One region of the Cryobacterium sp. Hh7 genome, then DNA from elsewhere that is predicted to be linked to it. Evidence: riboswitches for the same ligand, from Rfam matches in the RefSeq annotation. Region 1 holds a riboswitch; each other region holds the start of a gene.
What was found. Region 1 has a riboswitch for thiamine pyrophosphate ahead of thiC (phosphomethylpyrimidine synthase ThiC). Riboswitches for the same ligand answer to the same signal wherever they lie in the genome.

Region 1 (6,500 bases):
GGCAGGGACATCCGCTTAACGCAAAAGTGCCGCCCGCAGAAGCGGGACGGCACCAGATCAAGCGCTTGGGCTAGATAATCGCGGCGCGAAGGGCGGCAGCAGCTGCGGCCGGGTCTTCGGCGCCGTAGATTGCTCCGCCGGCAACGGCGACCGTTGCCCCGGCGCGCTGCACCGAAGAGATGGTCGACAGGTTCACGCCGCCGGCAAGGGAGAACGGAACCTTGGCGGTCTCGCCCTGGTTGAGCAGTGTGGCGAGCGAGAAGCCGGGCTCGGCCTGCTCGTCGAGTCCAGCGTGCATCTCGACGAACTGGGCACCGAGCGCGGTGACCTCGCGGGCGCGGGTGACCTTGTCGGCAACGCCGATGAGGTCAACGACGATGCCCTTGCCGTGCTTGGTCGCGGCGGCGACGGCTCCGATAATGGTGCTGTCCCCGGCCGTGCCGAGCACGGTGACGAGGTCTGCACCGGCGGCGAAGGCGATGTCGGCTTCGAGCTCGCCGGCATCCATCGTCTTGAGGTCGGCAAAGACGATCTTGTCGGGGTGCGCGTTCTTGATCGCGGTGACGGCGCGCAGGCCTTCTGCCTTGATCAGCGGGGTGCCGAGCTCGATGATGTCGACGTGCGGTGCAACCTGAGCAGCCAGCGTGAGCGCCGCTTCGGTGGTCAGTACGTCCATAGCTACCTGAAGCTTCATGGGGGTTCTTCTTTCTGTTGGGGTACGTGTTTCTTGCGACCGGGCCCGGGCCCGGTCGGTATTACTCGAGGTTGGCGTGACGCGGCCAGAGCTGTTCGGCCGTGGAACCGCTCGCCTTCCAGAGCGTGTGAAACAGGGCGTCGCCGACGAACAACACCGACTGCTCGAACAGGCCGCCCGAATACTGGGCCGACACCTGCCCGGCGTGGTCCTGCTTGGCAGCCGCGGGAATGACCACGGTCACCGCGGCGAGCCGCCCGAGCGGCGACTCGGGCGCCGTGGTCAGCGCAAGAATGCTCGCCCCCACGCCGTGAGCCGTCTCGGCGGCACGCACAATGGCGCCCGTCGTACCGGATCCGCTCGCCACCAGCAGCACGTCGCCCGACACAATCGCCGGGCTGGTCACCTCGCCCACCACGTGCACGTCGAGGCCGAGGTGCATGAGTCGCATCGCGGTCATCTTCAGTGCCAGCCCGGAGCGGCCAGCACCGAGCACAAACACCCGGGGCGCCGCGGCGAGCAGGGTTGCTGCCTCATCCAGTACTGAAGCGGATGCCGATCGCAGCGCCTCGACGACGCGGCCGTTCTCGGCGAAAATGAGGCCGAGGGCATCCGCTGCCAGTGGGGTGGTTGTCGTTTCGGTCATGATTCAATGGTCCACTCCTTCGAGTGGGAATGCTGCCCGCCAAACGAGCGGTTTTCCTACCCAAACGGATGGCTCTGGGTGGGCTCCGAGGATGGCCCGGGTAGGCTGGGGGCATGACTTCCGCTCCATCTAACCCCGGCGTGCGCGCCACCGCCACTGAAGCCGCTGCCCGCAGCACGGCCGCCGCCCTCCGGTCTGATGCTGCTACCGGAGCTGCCGAACCGGCCGCGTCATCCGCCACGACCGCAAAACGCTCGACGCTCCCCGCAAACTCCCCGGTTCAAACAGCGCGCAGCGCAGCCGCCGAACGCTCCAAACTCATCGCCGACCTCACGGACGCACACGCCACCACGCTGGAATCCCTGCTCGCTGTCCTGCGCTCCGGCAGCACGAGTGACACCGCCGCCCGACAGAAGGCCACCGAACTCGCCGCCGCCGCGATGGTCGCCCTGCGCGCGGTGAGCGACCTCGATCGCAGTCTCACCGAGGAACCCGTCGCCCGCGCCTTCGAACGCCTCAGGAACGACCTGCGACCGCTCGTGCGCTTCGGCGACCTCGACGTGCAGTTCATCGAGCCGCCGGTGAACGGTCGGGCATTGCCCGGCGAGGTCGCCCACGAAGCCCGCGCCATTGTGCGCGGCGCCGTACTCGCCCTCGTCGAACAGGCCGGGGTCGCGCGGGTGCGCGTGCAGTGGGACTGCGACGGAAGTAACCTGCTCATCCACATTCGGGACGACGGTCCGGGCAACCTCGATGCCGAGGTTCCGAGCGTGCGCCAGCTTGCCGCCCGCGTCGTCGCGCTCAGCGGCACCCTTAACGTCGAGGCCACCGCCGGCTGGGGCTCCGAGATGGCCGTGTCGCTGCCGCTCGACGCGCCCACGGCATCCGTCACCGCCGCCGCGGCCTGGGGCCTCAGCCCACGCGAACGCGGCGTGCTCGAACTCGTCGCCTCTGGGGCGCGCAACAAGGCCATCGCACAGGCCCTGACCATCAGCGAGAACACAGTGAAGTTTCACGTGGCCAACCTGCTGCGCAAGGTCGGCGCCTCGACCCGCGCCGAGCTGGCCGCACTCGCTCGCTAAGCGGATGCCCAGCGCCAGCTATGCCTGGCCCGCCGCAGGCTCGGGCGCCAGCTCCCGGTCATCGCGCCAGCGATGCCCGGCGCGATGACCCCCAACGGGCGCGGTGACCGCGACCCCGGTAGGACCCGAGCGCGCAACCAGCGCTAGGGTGAAGGAGTCAGAAGACACACCAACCACGGGAGCGCGCACCAGCGAGCTGAGAGGACGGCCAGGGCCGTCGACCGTTGAACCTGTCCGGGTAATGCCGGCGTAGGAAGTTCGAGAACATGCGCACAATTGACGACACAACTATGTCCGAAACCGTCACAACGGGCCCGATCCAGGGCAGCAGCAAACGCTACGAACCGGTAAAGGACTGGCCCGGGCTCGAAGTTCCCGTTCGCAGGGTGAACCTCAGCAACGGCGAACACTTCGACCTGTACGACACGTCCGGCCCGTACACCGACGAGACGGCCACAATCGATCTCGAGAAGGGGCTGCCGCAGACTCGGGCCGGGTGGGAGCATCCGCTGCCCGTCGATGGCGCTGCCACCCAGCTGGTCTGGGCCCGCGCCGGCATTGTCACGCCGGAGATGGCCTACATCGCCGCACGCGAGGGCGTCTCGGTCGAGCTCGTCCGCGACGAGGTGGCGCGAGGCCGGGCCGTCATTCCGGCCAACCACAAGCATCCGGAGAGCGAGCCGATGATTATCGGCAAGGCCTTCACCGTGAAGATCAACGCGAACATCGGCAACTCGGCGGTGACCTCGTCGATCGCCGAAGAGGTCGAGAAGATGGTCTGGGCGGCCCGCTGGGGCGCCGACACCCTGATGGATCTCTCCACCGGCAAGGACATTCACCTCACTCGAGAGTGGATCATGCGCAACTCGCCCATTCCGGTGGGCACCGTTCCGCTCTACCAGGCCGTTGAAAAGGTCAACGGCGACCCGTCGCTGCTCACCTGGGAGATCTACCGCGACACCGTGATCGAGCAGTGCGAGCAGGGCGTCGACTACATGACCGTGCACGCCGGCGTGCTGCTGCGCTACGTGCCGCTGACCGCCAACCGGGTGACCGGAATCGTCTCGCGCGGCGGCTCGATCATGGCCGCCTGGTGCCTCGCGCACCACCAGGAGAGCTTTCTCTACACCCACTTCGTGGAGCTGTGCGAGATTCTGCGCCGCTACGACGTGACCTTCTCGCTCGGCGACGGCCTGCGCCCCGGCTCGATCGCCGACGCCAACGACGAGGCCCAGTTCGCGGAGCTGCGCACCCTCGGTGAGCTGACGAAGGTCGCGAAGTCCTACGGAGTGCAGGTGATGATCGAGGGCCCCGGCCACGTTCCGATGCACAAGATCGTCGAAAACGTGGCGCTCGAAGAGGAACTCTGCGAGGAGGCCCCGTTCTACACGCTCGGCCCGCTCGCCACCGATATCGCACCGGCCTACGACCACATCACGAGCGCGATCGGCGCGGCCATCATCGCCCAGGCCGGCACCGCCATGCTCTGCTACGTCACGCCCAAGGAACACCTCGGCCTGCCCAACCGCGACGACGTGAAAACCGGCGTGATCACCTACAAGATCGCCGCGCACTCCGCCGACCTGGCCAAACAGCATCCGCGCGCCCAGGAACGCGACGACGCCCTCAGTCGGGCCCGGTTCGAATTTCGTTGGACCGACCAGTTCGCGCTCTCGCTCGACCCGGACACCGCGCAGAGCTTTCACGACGAGACGCTGCCGGCCGGCCCCGCCAAGGCCGCCCACTTCTGCAGCATGTGCGGTCCCAAGTTCTGTTCCATGCGTATTTCAGCGGATGTTCGGGTGTACGCCGAAGAGAACGGCCTCACCAGTCTCGAGGCCATCGAGGCGGGAATGGCCGAGAAGTCGGCCGAGTTCACCCGTCTGGGCAGCTCGGTCTATCTACCGCTGCGGGTGCTCTAATGACGGTTCTTTCCGGCGAGCGGATGCCCACCGACACTCCCACGGTCGCCCCGGCATCCGCTGGTTAGGCCATTCGCGTGCTGGCGGCACTCCGCCGGCACCATCCGCTCGTGCAGTGGCTTACGATTACCGTCGTCGCCGGCTTCACCGCCAACGTGCTGCTCGCGGTTGGGGCTGCGCCGGCGATGGTCGACAACACGGAGGAATCGGCCGAATTCGCTGCCAAGGCCGGCGCTGTTCTGGTCAACCTGGACACCCTCGCCGTGCACACCGGGCACGAGATCATGACCCGGGCAGCTTCGCCGTGGCCCTGCTGGATGAGCTCCCTGTTCCAACGCCGCCGCAAAATTCTGATCCCATTGGCCATCGCCTGGCTCGTGATGGCTGGGTGCCGGCGACCGCCGCCGATCTGCTCTCCAGCCCGGTGCAGCCCGGGGCCCACCGCGTGCGCATTCTGCTCGAACTGACCGTAACGGATGCCTCCGGCCTCGCCTTTCGCGCCGCCGACTACTCCCTATCCGGACTCGGCGCGCGGTCCGCCGCGCTCTGGGTCGACCCGGCGGAGCAGAGCGGAGCATCCGTTCAAGCGACCCTCGTTTTCGAAATCCCCAATCAGGTCATTGCCCTCGTCCTGGATGGGCCTCACGGGGCCAGCCTGTCCCTCGGAACCGGGCACCATACCAACTCCTGAAATGGTCCCCGAAATTGGGGGTAGTTCCCTAGTCCACCCGCGGCTTACCCCGGGCTTGGGCAAACGGGCACCATTGTCGCATTCCAACAGTGGAGGTCTTCATGACAATGGAATCGGACACCCGAGTGCAGCCAGCCAGCGCGCCCTTCGCACACCTCAACGTTCAACTCTTCGGCAACCTGACCATTCGACGCGGCCCCGTTGTTCTGCACGCCCACCAACTCGGCGGACCGAAACCGCGCCAGATCCTGGAGATTCTTCTCGTACACGTTGGCCTCCCGGTGTCGAAAGACCACCTGATCGAATTGCTCTGGGGAGCAAACCCGCCGGTCGAAGCCCTGCCCACCCTGGAAAGTTATGTCAGCGTGCTGCGCCGCCACCTGCAGCCCGGTGCAGGAAAGTTCGGGCCGTTGCAGACAACGACCGGCGGCTATGTGTTGGACCGCGACCTGGTCGATGTCGACCTTGACCAGTTCGACCATCTGCTGCAACGAGCCCAGAAAACCAATCCCGAGCTGGCTTACCCCTTCTTACTTCGCGCCCTCGACCTCGCCGAAGCCCCACTGCTCTGCGATGAACTGGTCGCAGCGTGGGCATCGGAGGCACGTGACCTGCACGCGTCCCGGCTGACCGTAGCCCGCGTTCTGGCGTCCGAAACCGCCGCTGCTCTGCACCGGATCGACGATTCCGTCGATCTCGCCACCCTCGCGATTGCCGATGACCCGCTCAATGAACGAGCCTGGACGGCCCTCATCCTCGGGCTGGAGGCTGCCGGGCGCCACGCCCAGGGCCTGCAGGCCTATGACCGGTGCCGCCATGCCATGCAGAGCGAACTGGGCTGCGCACCCGGCCAGGTTCTGCGCTCAGCCCAGCTGCGTCTGCTGCACGCGACGGCCGCCGAAGACGGTGACCTTGCCGACGTGCTCTCGGCCTTTCTCGTGCTGCACGAACAGCTGGGAGCGCCAGCACCCGATTCGCGCCCCCGACCGAGCACACTTCCGCGACCAGAGCCGGTCGCGGATTCCCTCCGAGAGGCCACTGATGTCATCACCTCATTCCTGCGCCGCGCCGTCGCTCGCGCCTGATTCCCGAGTCATACCATATGGGGGACAAAAACAACAGGACTCGACAAAATCTCATGTTCTGCAGATACTGATTTGGTCTATGGAGCTAACGCAGCTCGCGACAGGGCAGAGAGGTCGCCGCAGATGACCACGCAGATGTCCCCCCTTGAACCCAGCATTCAGGGGACGGCGCTTTACTCGCCCGCCATTGCACAGATTCGCATTCTCATCGTCGACGACCACACGACCTTTGCCGAGTTGCTCACCGGTTCCCTTAACCGCGAGCCCGACCTGTGCAGCGTTGGCTCAGCCAACAACGTCGCAAGCGGCGTCGCTGCGTGTCTGGAGCTGGTCCCCGACGTTGTCGTCATGGACTACCACCTGCCCGACGGCAGCGGGCT
Region 2 (6,500 bases), on a different contig from region 1:
CGATCCCGATGAGTGACCATTCCCGCAGGCCGAACGTTGAACTCCGAGCCCAGGTGCGTTGGATGGGAGCGCCGAAGCCACGCGCTTCCATGGCGGTGGCGAGTTTACTGCCCCGCCGAATGGACAACACCAGGAGCGCGAAGGTCTGGTTGCCCAGGCGGCGCAGCACCGCGCCATCCGCTACCCCGCGTGCCCGGCGGGCAAGTCCCAGGGCACGCCAGTCCTCGATGAACAGCCCGACCATCCGCAGCGCCGCAAGTCCGCCGAGCACGAACCGGGCGGGCAAGTGCACGACCTGTCCCAGCCCGTCGGCGAGATCGGTGGGATCGACGGTGATGAACAGGACGACGGCAGGCAGCCCGATCGCGAGCACCCGCAGGGTCGTGGCGAGGGCCAGATCAATTGAGCCATCGGTTACCTGGATGAGTCCGAATGACCAATATTCCTGACCGGAGGCCTGACCATACAGCAGCGTCGTGATTCCAGTGGACGGTGCAGCCAGCCAGACCAGCGCGGTTCGCCACAAGAAGACTCGAAGAGTAAGCCCAGCCCACAGAAAGAGCAGCATTTCGCAGGCCAGGGCGACGGCGGCGGATACCCAATCGATGGTCAGCACCAGGACTGCGGCGAGCAGGAGCGCGGCAGCGAGTTTCGCGACCGGATTGATCCGGTCGATCGCTCGCACTCCCCGCGTGGGTGTCAAGACACTCATGGCAGAACCGCGCTGAGATCGTACTTGGAGCCGCGGCCCTCGACTCGAAATTCCCGATCAGCGACGGCGGCAACGAAGTCTGTGTCGTGGGAGACCGCGACGATGGCGGTGCCCGCGTCCAGGAGGTCACGCAGCAGCGCAACGATCTCCTGCCAGGTGCGAAAATCCTGACCGAACGTGGGTTCGTCCAGCACCAGAAGTCGGGGTTGGGTGGCCAGCACTGTGGCGACCGACAGACGTCGTTTCTCGCCACCGGACAGGGTGAATGGGTTGGCCTCGGCCAGGTGGTCCAGGCGAAGGCGATCCAGCAGATCGTCGACGCGCCGGTGCAGCAGTGCGTCCGACAGACCGAGGGCTCGCGGTCCGACGGCCAGTTCGGCGCGCACGGTGCCAGCGACGAACTGGTGTTCCGGGTCTTGAAAGACGGTGCCCACTCGACTCAGAAGCTGGCGCGATTTCCAGCGGATCGGGTCGCTGCCTGCGCCAGCGGCGAGAGCGCTGCTGGCGACGACCCGCCCGGCGGCGGGGCGCAGGAGCCCCGCCAGGGTGAGCGCGAGGGTGGACTTGCCGGCTCCGTTGGGTCCGGTGATGAGCAGAGCACAGGCCTCCGGCACCTCAAGGTCGATATTTTCGGCAACCACACAATCCCGAGTGCGCGCAATCGCGAGAGAACTGGTCGACAAGAGCGTTGGCTGACCGGTCTCTCGCGGAGGCCTTACGGGAAGCGTGTGTGGCACACCGGGTACCCAGACGCCGGAGGCGGTCAGTGCAACTCCCTGCGCGAGGAGAACGTCGCTCGGGGATCCGTCGGCCAGGACTCCCCCGTCGGCACCCAGAACGATCACCCGGTCGACGAGGTCCTTCCAGATCTCAACCCGATGTTCAATAACGATGAACGTCGAGTCAGTGTGTGCCAGAACGCGGGCGACGGACTCGCGCACCTCCCGCACGCCGACCGGATCGAGATTTGCCGTCGGCTCGTCGAGGAGCAGCAGACCCGGCTGCATGGCCAACACTCCGGCGAGAGCAAGACGCTGTTTTTGGCCGCCCGACAAGGCGGACGTCGGGTGGTCAACGGGGACGTCGAGGCCGACCATCTCGAGGGCATCCTGTACGCGCCGCCAAATTTCCTCGCGCGGCACGCCGATATTTTCGCAACCGAAGGCGACATCATCGCCGACGCGAGCGAGAATTACCTGCGAGTCGGGGTCCTGGAGGACCAGGCCGACCTGACCCCTGGCGTTGCCAGGCTCGGTGCCGTTCACGCGCAGAGTACCGCGTTGCTCGCCCTCTTCGTCGCCGCCGAGCACGCCAGCCAGCGCGTGCAGCAGCGTCGATTTTCCCGAACCGGATGCACCGAGCAGGAGAATCCGCTCGCCAGGCTCGATGCGGAGGGACAGCTCGCTCACCGCCCAGCGCCGCCGACCGGAATGGCGCCAACCCCAGTCGCGGGCGTCGACGGATGCGCCTCCCCGCGTCGCGCCCACCAGCATCCGCTCGCCTAGATCGCGGTTCGACCGGCGATGCGACCCGCCGCGAAGCGGTTGAGCGCGCCCGTGCGAGCCAGGCCGCGCGCAGCGAACCAGGACAGGAGCCCGGCGATAACGACGCCCGAAATAATCGCGCTCACGATATAAATCGTCGCGAATGCGCTCGCTGAACCGGGATACCACAGCACCAGGTCGTTGATGGCCATGGCAAGTCCGGCCCCAGCGCCCGCCAACAACACGACGTAGAGACGATAGTTCGTGTAGAGGAACAGAGCGAAGACAAGCTCGGCGCCAAGACCCTGCACCAGGCCAGACACCAGAGTCAGTGGTCCCCATTGGTTGCCGATCAGCGTGGAAACGACGGCGGCAAGGAGCTCCGTGTACAGCGCGGCCCCGGGTTTGCGAATGATGAGACCGCCGAGCACGCCAGCGAACAGCCAGCCTCCGCCCAGGAGAGCCGATAGGCCCGGCAGCAGCGGCGAAAGTAGACCGCTCAGGGGGTTGCTCGCCTGATTCCAGACGAGGAAGATGACACCGCTCGCGACGCCGATGACGCTGGCAACGACGATGTCGACGACGCGCCAGCGAAAGTTGCGCTTCGTGGCTCCCGCCGGAGCGGATTGCTTGAGTGAACTCGTTGTAGCGTGCACTGTTTCGTGCCCTTTCCGTAGGTGAATACAGGGCACGGGATTGAGAAGCCTCCCTGCGCTGGCATGATCCAGATCAGGTTCGACGGTCGAAGCTTGGTCAGCTTCCTCTCAGCCCGGTTTACCGGACTCCCGTGATCGTGGTCAAGTATAGTGCCCCGCTTAGACTGACGACATGGGGATCACGACATGAGCATCGGCATTCTGCTCGTTTTGGCGGCCCTGTACCTGCTGCTCATGCGCCGGTTCGTTCTACGGCGGCGGCGAATTGCGCAGGGTCTGCCGGTGAGCGGCCCCTGGCACTTTCCGGCCTGGCTGCGCCCAAGAGTGCCGCGCTGGGCGCGGCGACGCTTCGCGCGTCGCCCGCGCCGTCCGCGCGCCGCGCGGCGGTTGCGCCACACTCGCCCGGGCCCACCTTAGCTCCGTGGGCCCATGATCTATCATGGGCCCGGTTTCCGGGCCCGGGCCCCGTGCAGAAAGCGACTACTTCTTTAGGGCTCGGATCACCCGGGCCAAGGCGCGGCCGGCGACGATGAGGAACGGCACACCGACGGCGAGCAGGGCGATGACGTTCGGCTCGAACCGGGCTGTACCGCCCGACTTGACGTACGCGCCGATCGGCAGCGAAACGCCGCCTCCTCCCCCGCCGGACCCGGCCCCGCCCTCACCGGCATCACCGCCGCCAAAGCCGTAATAGGCGAGCGCGACGGGTACCAGGGTGACGCCATCGATCTGTACAGGGTCACCGTACGCCGACTTCACACCGGCGGAACGGAACGTTTCTGCGAGTTTTTCCGGGAGGCTGGTCATGCCATCAGGTTAGCGTGACTGAGACTTCAGGGGCGAGGTGTGAAGTGCGAGGCCGGGCGCACGGTTCCCGCTCCGAATCGTTCGGTCACGGTGTCCACGGCCAGCTCCGCGCCCCGCCAGTCTTCGTCCGGGTCCCAGAGTCCGACCGATCCCGATGCCGTGCCGAGCTGCTCCGCACGCACCCCGATCAGACGCACCCGAATGCCGGAGGCCGCCAGCAGGTCGAACGCCGCCACCGCTTCCTCGTAGATGCGCCGGCCCACATTGCTGGGTTCGGCGAGGGTGCGCGACCGGGTCACCGTACTGAAGTCGGTGTAGCGCAGCTTGAGGGCGACCCGCCTGGCCACGAGATCGCCCCGCCGCAGCCGCACGGCAACGAGGTCACACTGCCGCAGCAATTCGCTGCGTAACCGGTCGATATCCGTCACATCGTGTTCAAAGGTCACCTCGTGGCCGATGCTCTTCTCCTCCCGCTCGAGCGTCACCGCGCGCGGATCACGACCCCAGGACAGCTCGAACAGTTTCTGACCGGATGCCTCCCCCAGCGCTGTGCGCAGTACGTCCAGCGGCGTGTGTGCGATGTCGCCGATCAATTTCAGGCCGAGTCTGCTCAGCGCCTGCTCGGTGGCGGCCCCGACGCCCCACAGCGCCGCGACGGGCAGCGGATGCAGAAACTCGACCGTATCCTCGGCGGGAACGACGAGCAGTCCGTTCGGTTTGGCCAGGCCGGAGGCAAGTTTGGCGACGAACTTGGTAGAGGCCGCGCCCACCGAGCAGACCAGCCCGGTCTCGGCGAACACCCGGGCGCGAATGAGTTCGCCGATCACGGCCGGTGAGCCAAACAGGTTGGTTGCGCCGGCCACGTCGAGGAAGGCCTCGTCGATGCCGAGCCGTTCCACCAGCGGGGTCACGTCATCGAAAATGCTCATGACCCGGCTGGAAAAGTCCCGATAGAGCCCTATGTGCGGCTCGAGCACGATTGCATTCGGGCATTGCCGCAGCGCGAGCGCCATCGGCATAGCCGAGTTCACGCCGTATTTGCGGGCGATGTAGTTGGCCGCAGTGACGACCGACCGGCCGCCGCGGTGGCCGACGATCACGGGCAGGTTGACGAATTCGGGGTGCGACAGCAACTCGACCGACACGAAGAACGCGTCGAGGTCGACGTGCAGCACGGTCGCCGAACGGTCGTCGACGTCGCCCGCCGACACCTGCCGCCCACTGCCGTCCTGTCTACCCACCGAAAAACCCTAACCCGATCCCCCGCCTCTCCACTACCGGCCGACACAGAGTCATCCCCCGTGCACAACTCCGGCCGTTTCTCTTCAGCTGACGCGGCTGCCGCGTGATCTCGCGGGCGGGCGGCATCCGCTTCTCGATCTGCCGGAGATGTTCTCGCGAACCCGGGGTCCGCGGCCCGCGCTGGGTTGATGTTACGGTCGTGTCACAACCTGAAACGAGCAGCCCATGCCGCAGTCCATCCGTGCCGGATCGGGAACCCGTGCGGCTATTTTCGCGCCGCTCGACGGTGCCGGCCGGGCCGAACTGGTCTTGCAGCGTCTCACCGACGCCATCGTGCTCGGGGTGCTGCACGATGGCGAGCGTCTGCCGAGCGAGGCCGAGCTGGCCAGGCAGCTCGGCGTCGCCACGGTCACCGCCAGGGAAGCACTCGAGATTCTGCGTCGGAATAAGCTCGTGCACACCAAGCGCGGCCGCGACGGCGGCAGTTTCGTCACGTTCGCCGGGCGCGGCGCGAACGACCTTCAGGACGAACGGCTGCTGGCCTGGTCGCGGGTTCAGGTGCGCGACCTCGGCGTGCACTATTCCGCGATCGCCGGTCTGGCCGCTGAACTCGCCGCCGACCGCGCCAGTGCAGCCGATATCGACAACCTCGAGCGCATTCTCGATCGCTCCGATGCCCTCACAGCGGATGCCGCGCGCCGCGGCCACGGTACGTTCCGTCTCGAGGTGGCCGCGCTGAGCCAGTCCGCCCGGCTTGTGCGCGAAGAACTGCGTTTGCAGGCCGAATTCGGCTCCCTGCTCTGGCTCAGCCTGAGCGAACCACTTCGGCGGGAACGCTGTCGTGCGGTGCAACGGGAGACGGTCGCCGCCCTCGTCGCCGAGAACGGCGCTCGAGCCAGGCAGCTCACCGTGAACCAGATCACCGACTCCATCGAGTGGCTGATCGAGGCCAAGTCCATTCTGGAACAGGAAAGCGTGTCACCGATGCAAGCCAGAACAACGACACCTGAGCGCGAGGACACCCGCTCATGACGTTCGAGCCGCTCGTTCACAACGAGGCGCATGGCTTCGCCAGCGTGTCCTGGATAGCGGCCGTCTTCGACCCGGTGTTCGCACGCCTCGAGGGCTGGGCCGCGCAGGTCGAAGACTGCGCCAGCCAGCCCGAGTGCGGCCGAACCACACTCGATCCCCTGATCGAGACCCTGGTGCGAAGGGAATTCGCCGACGCCGATGGGATGGTGATCGGGGCCGGTTTCGTCTCCGCGCCGAGCTTCCTGGGCTGGCACCTGGCCTGGTGGCTGGGCGGGCAGAACCCGGCGGGGTCTGCGCTGCCGGCCAGCGGCATCCGTCATCTGGAAACGGTTGAAGACCCCCGCGACGAGAGTTTTCGCGACTACACGGCGTTGGAATGGTGGCGCGTTCCCGCCCAGACCCGGCGCCGCCACGTGACCGGGCCCTACGTGGACTATCTGTGCACCGATGAATACACCCTCACGTTGACCCTGCCGGTCTACCGCGGCGGGACCGAGCTGATCGGTGTGGTCGGAATCGACCTGTCGGTGGATCAGCTCGAGCGCAAACTCGTGCCGCGCCTCGGCG
Region 3 (6,500 bases), on a different contig from region 1:
GCCCCCGTCGTCTTCGTGGTGCAGAACAATCAGTTCGCGATCAGTGTGCCCCTCGACAAGCAGATGGCCTGCCGCACCATCGCCGACAAGGCGATCGGCTACGGCATGCCCGGCTTCTACGTTGACGGCAACGACGTCGCGGCCATGTTCGCGGTCATCTCGGCGGCGGTCGACCGAGCCCGCAGCGGCGGCGGCCCGACCCTGATCGAGGGCCTCACCTACCGCATCGAGGCGCACACTAACTCGGATGACCCCACCCGCTACCGCAAAACCGCCGACGTCGACCTGTGGCGCAGCCGCGACCCGATCGAACGCCTGGAGAAGTACCTCATTGCCCAGGGTGCGTTGTCCGAGGAAGAGCGCGCTTCCGTCGCTGCGGCTGCGGAGGCGCTCGCAGCGACGACCCGCGAGTGTATGACCGAGCAGGCGGTGGTCGATCCGCTCGAGCTGTTCGAGCACGTCTACGCCACCCCCCGCTCCGCCCTGGCCGAGCAACGCGCCTTTCTGGCGGCCGAACTCGACGGCGACGCCGAAGCATCCGCTGGTGAATACGAAGAGAGCACCCGATGAGCCCGCAGCAGACCCTCGAGACCGGAACAGCTGTGCGGGCTCCGGAAAACCTGACCATGGCCGCCGCCCTCAACGCGGCCATTCGCGACGCCATGGTCGACGATCCGACGGTCGTGCTGTTCGGCGAAGACGTCGGGCCGCTCGGCGGCGTGTTCCGGGTCACCGACGGCTTATACGCCGAATTCGGCGAGACCCGGGTGAGTGACTCGCCGCTGGCCGAGGCTGGCATCGTCGGAACGGCGATCGGCATGGCGATGTACGGCCTGCGCCCGGTGGTCGAGATGCAGTTCGACGCGTTCAGCTACCCAGCGTTCCAGCAGATAGTGTCGCACGTGGCGAAGATGCGCAACCGTACGCGCGGCAAGATTTCGCTGCCGATCGTCATTCGCATTCCCTACGCCGGCGATATCGGCGGCGTCGAGCATCACTCCGACTCCTCCGAGGCGTATTGGACGGCGACGCCCGGGCTGACCGTGGTGAGCCCGTCGAACCCGGCCGACGCCTATTCCATGCTGCGGGGCGCCATCGCGAGCGACGACCCGGTGATTTTCATGGAGCCGAAGAGTCGCTACTGGAGCAAGGCGGAGCTTTCCCTGCCGGTGCAGACCGAGCCGCTGAACCGGGCCGTCGTGCTACGGGAGGGCAGCGATGTCACGCTCATCGCCTACGGTCCGACCGTGAAGACCGCCCTCGCGACGGCCGAACAGGGCGCGGCTGAGGGGCTCTCGATCGAGGTCATCGACCTGCGCACGCTGTCGCCGTTTGATGACGAGACGGTGGGGGCATCCGTTCGAAAGACCGGCCGGGCCGCGATCGTGCACGAGGCCGCCCAGTTCGGCGGTTACGGCGCTGAGGTGGCCGCTCGCCTGACGGAGCGCAACTTCTTCTACCTGGCCGCGCCCATTCTGCGCATCACCGGCTTCGACATTCCGTACCCGTCACCCAAGCTCGAGGAGTATTTCTTGCCGACCCCCGACCGAATCCTCGCCGCGCTGTCGACCTGGGAGTGGTCCTGATGAGCCTCGAATTTCTGCTGCCCGACCTCGGTGAAGGACTGACCGAGGCCGAGATCGTGGCCTGGCTGGTCGCTCCCGGCGATACGATCGCCATCGACCAGGCCGTGGTCGAGGTTGAATCGGCCAAGTCGATCGTGGAGCTGCCGTCGCCCTACGGCGGCGTCGTGGCAAGCCTGTTCGGCGAGCCCGGCCAGGTCATTCATGCCGGGCAGGTGCTGCTGACCGTGACCGACGGGACTGATGACGCTTCAGCTGGTGTTGTCGGCGTTCCGGTCGCCGCGGCGACCGTCGTGGCGGTCGAAGGCTCCGGAGCCGTTCTGGTCGGCTACGGCACGACCGAAAGCACCCGGCCGGCGCGCAAGGTGGCCGCCGGGCGGTTCGGCAGCCCGCGGGCAGCGGATGCCCCGGCACCGGCTGCACCGGCTGCATCGACGCCGCCCGTCGCTGTTGCGCTGGCCGAGCGCCCCGCCGAGGTGGCGGCATCCGTTTCTGCGGCCATCGATTCGTCCAGCACGGTCGACCCGATCCGCCGCTCCCCCGTCGTGTCTCCGATCGTGCGCCGGCTGGCGCGCGAGAACGGGTTCGACGCGAGCACGCTGGCCGGGAGCGGGCACGACGGTCTGGTGCTGCGCAGCGACGTCGAGGAACACATTCGCGCGCTCACCGCTCCGGCCGTGGCTGTCGATGTGGCAGCCGATGTGGCTGCCGATGTCGACGTTGCGACGCCGCCCAGCGCTGTCGACGCGGCGAGTGCGGATATTCGCATTCCCATCACCGGCCTGCGCAAAGTCGTGTCGCAGCGGCTGACCACGTCGCGTCGGGAGATTCCCGAGGCGACGATCTGGCTCGACGTCGACGCGACCGCCCTGTTCGCCGCGCGGGACCAGCTGCTCGCGGCGACGGGTGAGCGGTTCAGCGTGACGGCGCTCATCGCGCGCTTCGTGGTGGCCGGGCTGCGCCGGTATCCGGTGCTCAATTCCTCGGTCGACACCGCGAGCCAGGAGATTCTCCAGTACGGAGCCATCAACCTCGGCATTGCGGCGCAGACGTCACGCGGGCTGATGGTTCCCGTCATCCACCGTGCCCACGCGATGAGTACGCGACAGCTGCGCGATGCCCTCGCCGCGCTGGTGGCGCAATCGCCCGACGGCACCTTCTCGCCGAGCGCGCTGACCGGGGGAACCTTCACCCTCAACAACTTCGGATCGCTCGGCGTCGACGGTTCGGCCGCGATTATCAACCATCCCGAAGCGGCCATTCTCGGCATTGGGCGCATGATCGAGCGGCCGTGGGTGGTCGAACACGCACTCGCGGTTCGTACCGTCGTAGAACTCTCCATGGTGTTCGACCATCGGGTCTGCGACGGCGGAACCGCCGCCGGGTTTCTCACCTATGTGGCCGGCTGCATTGAAAACCCGGTGAGCCTGCTCGCCGACCTGTGAGCTCGGGGCGTGTCCTGAACGCCCACGATTCTGGCATCGGTAACTGAGTGATGTTTGTTGGCGTATAGGCTGCTGAGTGACACGGGGTGCTCCGCACAATGCGCGAGCTGAGATGAATACCCGTTGAACCTGTCTAGTTAGCACTAGCGAAGGAATGTCACGGATGACTGATCAGACCTCTAATATCACGCCGCGCACCACGCCTCGGATTCTCAGTATCGCCGGCACCGACCCGACCGGCGGTGCCGGCATCCACGCCGATTTGAAAAGCATCGCGGCCAACGGCGGGTACGGCATGGCAGTAGTAACAGCTCTGGTCGCGCAGAACACACGCGGGGTGCGCTCGGTGCACACCCCGCCGGTCGCGTTTCTGCGCCAGCAATTGAACGCCGTGAGCGATGACGTGACCATCGATGCCGTGAAGATCGGTATGCTCGCCGAAATCGACGTGATTCACGAGGTGCGTTCCTGGCTCCATGCCCACCGTCCTCCGCTCGTCGTGCTCGACCCGGTGATGGTGGCAACGAGTGGTCACCGGCTGCTCGAACCCCAAGCGGAGCAGGCTCTGCGTGATCTGATCCCCCTCGCCGATCTCGTAACACCCAACGTTCCCGAGCTGGCCGTTCTGCTCGCAGAACCCACAGCGGCAAACTGGGCTGCGGCCATCGAGCAGGGCAAACGACTATCAGCCCGCACCGGGGTCACCGTGTTGGTGAAGGGGGGTCATTTCGACGAAGCCCTCTGCCCTGACGCCCTGGTCAACACCCACGGGCTGCTGGCACAGAGCGTTGTCGAGTTTGCTTCGCCGCGCATCGCCACCAAGAATACCCACGGCACTGGATGCTCGCTCTCCTCGGCAATGGCCACGGTACAGGCGCGAACCGGGGACTGGGCTGCGTCTCTGGCCGAGGTCAAAGACTGGCTTCAGGATGCTCTGATCCATGCCGACGACCTCGAGGTCGGTCAGGGCCATGGCCCGATCCATCACTTTCATCGGCTGTTCGCAGGCGCGTCGGCCGAGTCGGCCACACCAGCTGATTCGGTGAAGTTCAGTGCGACACTGTGGCGCGATGTCGAGCTGATTCGCACGCAGATCTTCGATCTGCCGTTCATTATGGATCTCGGTACTGGGGTTCTGGCCGAGCGAGATTTTGCGTATTACCTCGCTCAGGACGCGCTCTACCTCGCCACTTACTCGCGCGTTCTTGCGCGCGCCAGTGAGATCGCGCCGAGCATGCACGCACAGCGATTTCTGGCCGATTCGGCACGACGGTGCCGCGACGTTGAGTTGGAATTGCACAGAAACTGGCTGGGGCAACGGGACGTGTCGTCCGAGGCCGGCCCGGTAACGGCTGGCTACCTGGATCACTTGCTCGGGCTCGCTGAGGGCGGAAACTATGCGGTGCTTCTGGCGGCGCTGTTGCCCTGTTTTTGGCTCTATGCGGATGTTGGTGAGCGGCTGCACACCGACTTTCTGGCGCGCACCGAGACAGCAGTACATCCATATGCCGCGTGGCTCCAGACCTATGCCGATGAAGAATTCGCCGCGGCCACGAGGGAAGTCATCGCGCTCACCGACGCCGCTGCGGCCACGGCCTCTGACGCGCAACGCTCGGCGATGCGCCAGGCGTTTGCCACCTCGTCACGGTTCGAGCTCGACTTCTTCGACGCCCCTCGGCACTCTGTGTTGGCCTGAGATGACCACGCCAAACTCGGTACTGTGTGCGGTATCAGCCCAGCGCGGGCAGGCTGGCCAGAAGTCGCTGCGCGGCATCCGTCGGGTCGTTGGCGTCGGTGATCGCGCGCACCACAACCACTCGAGTCGCGCCAGCATCGACGACCTGGTTGATGTTGCCGAGGTCGATGCCGCCGATGGCAAACCATGGCAGCTCGCTGTCGGTGGCTGCGCTGCGGGCGGCCGCGTAACGCAGAAGCTGCGTTCCGACCGCCGCTCGACCGGGTTTTGTCGGTGTGGCCCAGACTGGGCCGACGCAAAAATAGTTGAGATCGTTCGCGGCCAGGGCTGCATCCACGTGTTCGGTGCTGTGTGTGGACAGGCCGATCACGGCGGCCGGGCCGAGCAGGGTGCGAGCGGAGGCCACCGGCAGGTCTGTCTGGCCTACATGAAATACCGGAGCGCCCGCCAGGCTGGCAATATCCGCCCGATCGTTGACGGCCCAGAGTCGTGCGTGCTGGTCGGCAACCGAGCGCAGAATTTGGAGATATTCGAGCTCCTCGGCGGCGTCGATATTTTTGTCGCGAAGCTGAATAATGTCGACCCCACCAGCGAACGCCGCCGCCACGAAGTCAGCGAAATCGCCACGATCCTTCCGGGCATCGGTGCAGAGATACAGCCGGGCTTTTGTCTGGTCCATGCGACCAACCCTATGGGCCAAGTTCGAGCGTCCCTGCCAGCGCAGAGGAACGGTGCGCACCATGAATGAACGAGTCGTGAACCGCACGGTCGACGTCGCCGTGATCGGCGGTGGCATTATCGGGCTCGGCATTGCCTGGGCTGTTGCGCACTCCGGCCGCACGGTGGTCGTCATCGATCCGGACCCCGCCGGCGGCGCAACGTACGCTGCGGCCGGAATGCTCGCGGCGGTGAGCGAATTGCACTACCAAGAAGAGGTGTTGCTCGAGCTCATGCTCGCCTCCTCGGCGCTGTATCCGGCGTTCATCGAATCACTGGGGCCCGATCATCACCTCACCGGGTATCAGAGAACTCACACCATGACTGTTGGCGCTGATTCGGCCGACCGGCAAGCGCTGGCCGACCTGCGCGGGGTGCAGCTCGCCAACGGGCTAGCCGTCGACCCGCTGACCATTCGCGCGGCGCGCGTGCTTGAACCGCTGCTGAGCCCTCACGTTTCCGGTGCCTTCATGGTGGAGCAGGATCATCAGGTCGACCCGCGCCGGCTCGCCGAGCGCATCCAACTCGCACTTGCCACGCTGGCGAAAAGCGGCCGGTGGGGCCACGACGCCCTGATCCGGGTGAATGCCATGGGGCTACTGCACGACGATTCCGCGGATGCCTCATCTCGCGTCACCGGTGTCGCCCTGGCTGATGGCGGAACGGTCAGTGCCGCCGAAGTAGTTGTGGCCAATGGCCTCGCTGCGGCCGGGTTGAACGGGCTACCAGAGCGACTGACCCTGCCACTTCGACCGGTTTACGGCGATATTCTGCGACTTCGGGTGCCGGCGCACCTTCGGCCGTTGCTCACCTGCACGCTCCGCGGGCTGGTGCACGGCGTGCCGGTCTATCTGGTTCCACGATCGGACGGAACGGTCGTGATCGGAGCCACCCAACGCGAAGACGGCTCCACTGCGGTGTCGGCTGGTGGCGTCTATCAACTATTGCGTGACGCCCAGGTGTTGCTGCCGGCGGTCAGTGAGCTCGAGCTGATCGAAGTAACCGCTCGCGTTCGTCCAGGAACGCCCGATAACGCGCCACTGCTTGGCCGGGTCTCGC

Region 2: linked by a shared signal. The riboswitch ahead of E3T43_RS01965 (ECF transporter S component) and the one ahead of thiC (phosphomethylpyrimidine synthase ThiC) in region 1 are both predicted to bind thiamine pyrophosphate.
Region 3: linked by a shared signal. The riboswitch ahead of E3T43_RS02550 (bifunctional hydroxymethylpyrimidine kinase/phosphomethylpyrimidine kinase) and the one ahead of thiC (phosphomethylpyrimidine synthase ThiC) in region 1 are both predicted to bind thiamine pyrophosphate.

What each region holds. Positions count from the first base shown of each region.
Region 1 covers NZ_SOHG01000026.1:3,360-9,859, reverse strand. The annotation lists gene hxlA (3-hexulose-6-phosphate synthase) at 71-694, opposite strand; gene hxlB (6-phospho-3-hexuloisomerase) at 756-1,340, opposite strand; gene E3T43_RS09070 (response regulator transcription factor family protein) at 1,454-2,422, shown strand; TPP riboswitch at 2,588-2,695, shown strand; gene thiC (phosphomethylpyrimidine synthase ThiC) at 2,689-4,344, shown strand; gene E3T43_RS19510 (hydroxyethylthiazole kinase) at 4,422-4,811, shown strand; gene E3T43_RS09055 (hypothetical protein) at 4,790-5,035, shown strand; gene E3T43_RS09050 (BTAD domain-containing putative transcriptional regulator) at 5,137-6,120, shown strand; gene E3T43_RS09045 (response regulator transcription factor) at 6,244-6,500, shown strand, end outside.
Region 2 covers NZ_SOHG01000012.1:121,665-128,164, reverse strand. The annotation lists gene E3T43_RS01975 (energy-coupling factor transporter transmembrane protein EcfT) at 1-712, opposite strand, end outside; gene E3T43_RS01970 (ABC transporter ATP-binding protein) at 709-2,205, opposite strand; gene E3T43_RS01965 (ECF transporter S component) at 2,214-2,852, opposite strand; TPP riboswitch at 2,886-2,995, opposite strand; gene E3T43_RS01960 (hypothetical protein) at 3,333-3,659, opposite strand; gene dinB (DNA polymerase IV) at 3,686-4,900, opposite strand; gene E3T43_RS01950 (FadR/GntR family transcriptional regulator) at 5,127-5,933, shown strand; gene E3T43_RS18625 (cache domain-containing protein) at 5,930-6,500, shown strand, end outside.
Region 3 covers NZ_SOHG01000012.1:237,714-244,213, reverse strand. The annotation lists gene pdhA (pyruvate dehydrogenase (acetyl-transferring) E1 component subunit alpha) at 1-570, shown strand, start outside; gene E3T43_RS02560 (alpha-ketoacid dehydrogenase subunit beta) at 567-1,586, shown strand; gene E3T43_RS02555 (dihydrolipoamide acetyltransferase family protein) at 1,586-3,028, shown strand; TPP riboswitch at 3,101-3,200, shown strand; gene E3T43_RS02550 (bifunctional hydroxymethylpyrimidine kinase/phosphomethylpyrimidine kinase) at 3,183-4,724, shown strand; gene thiE (thiamine phosphate synthase) at 4,759-5,403, opposite strand; gene thiO (glycine oxidase ThiO) at 5,465-6,500, shown strand, end outside.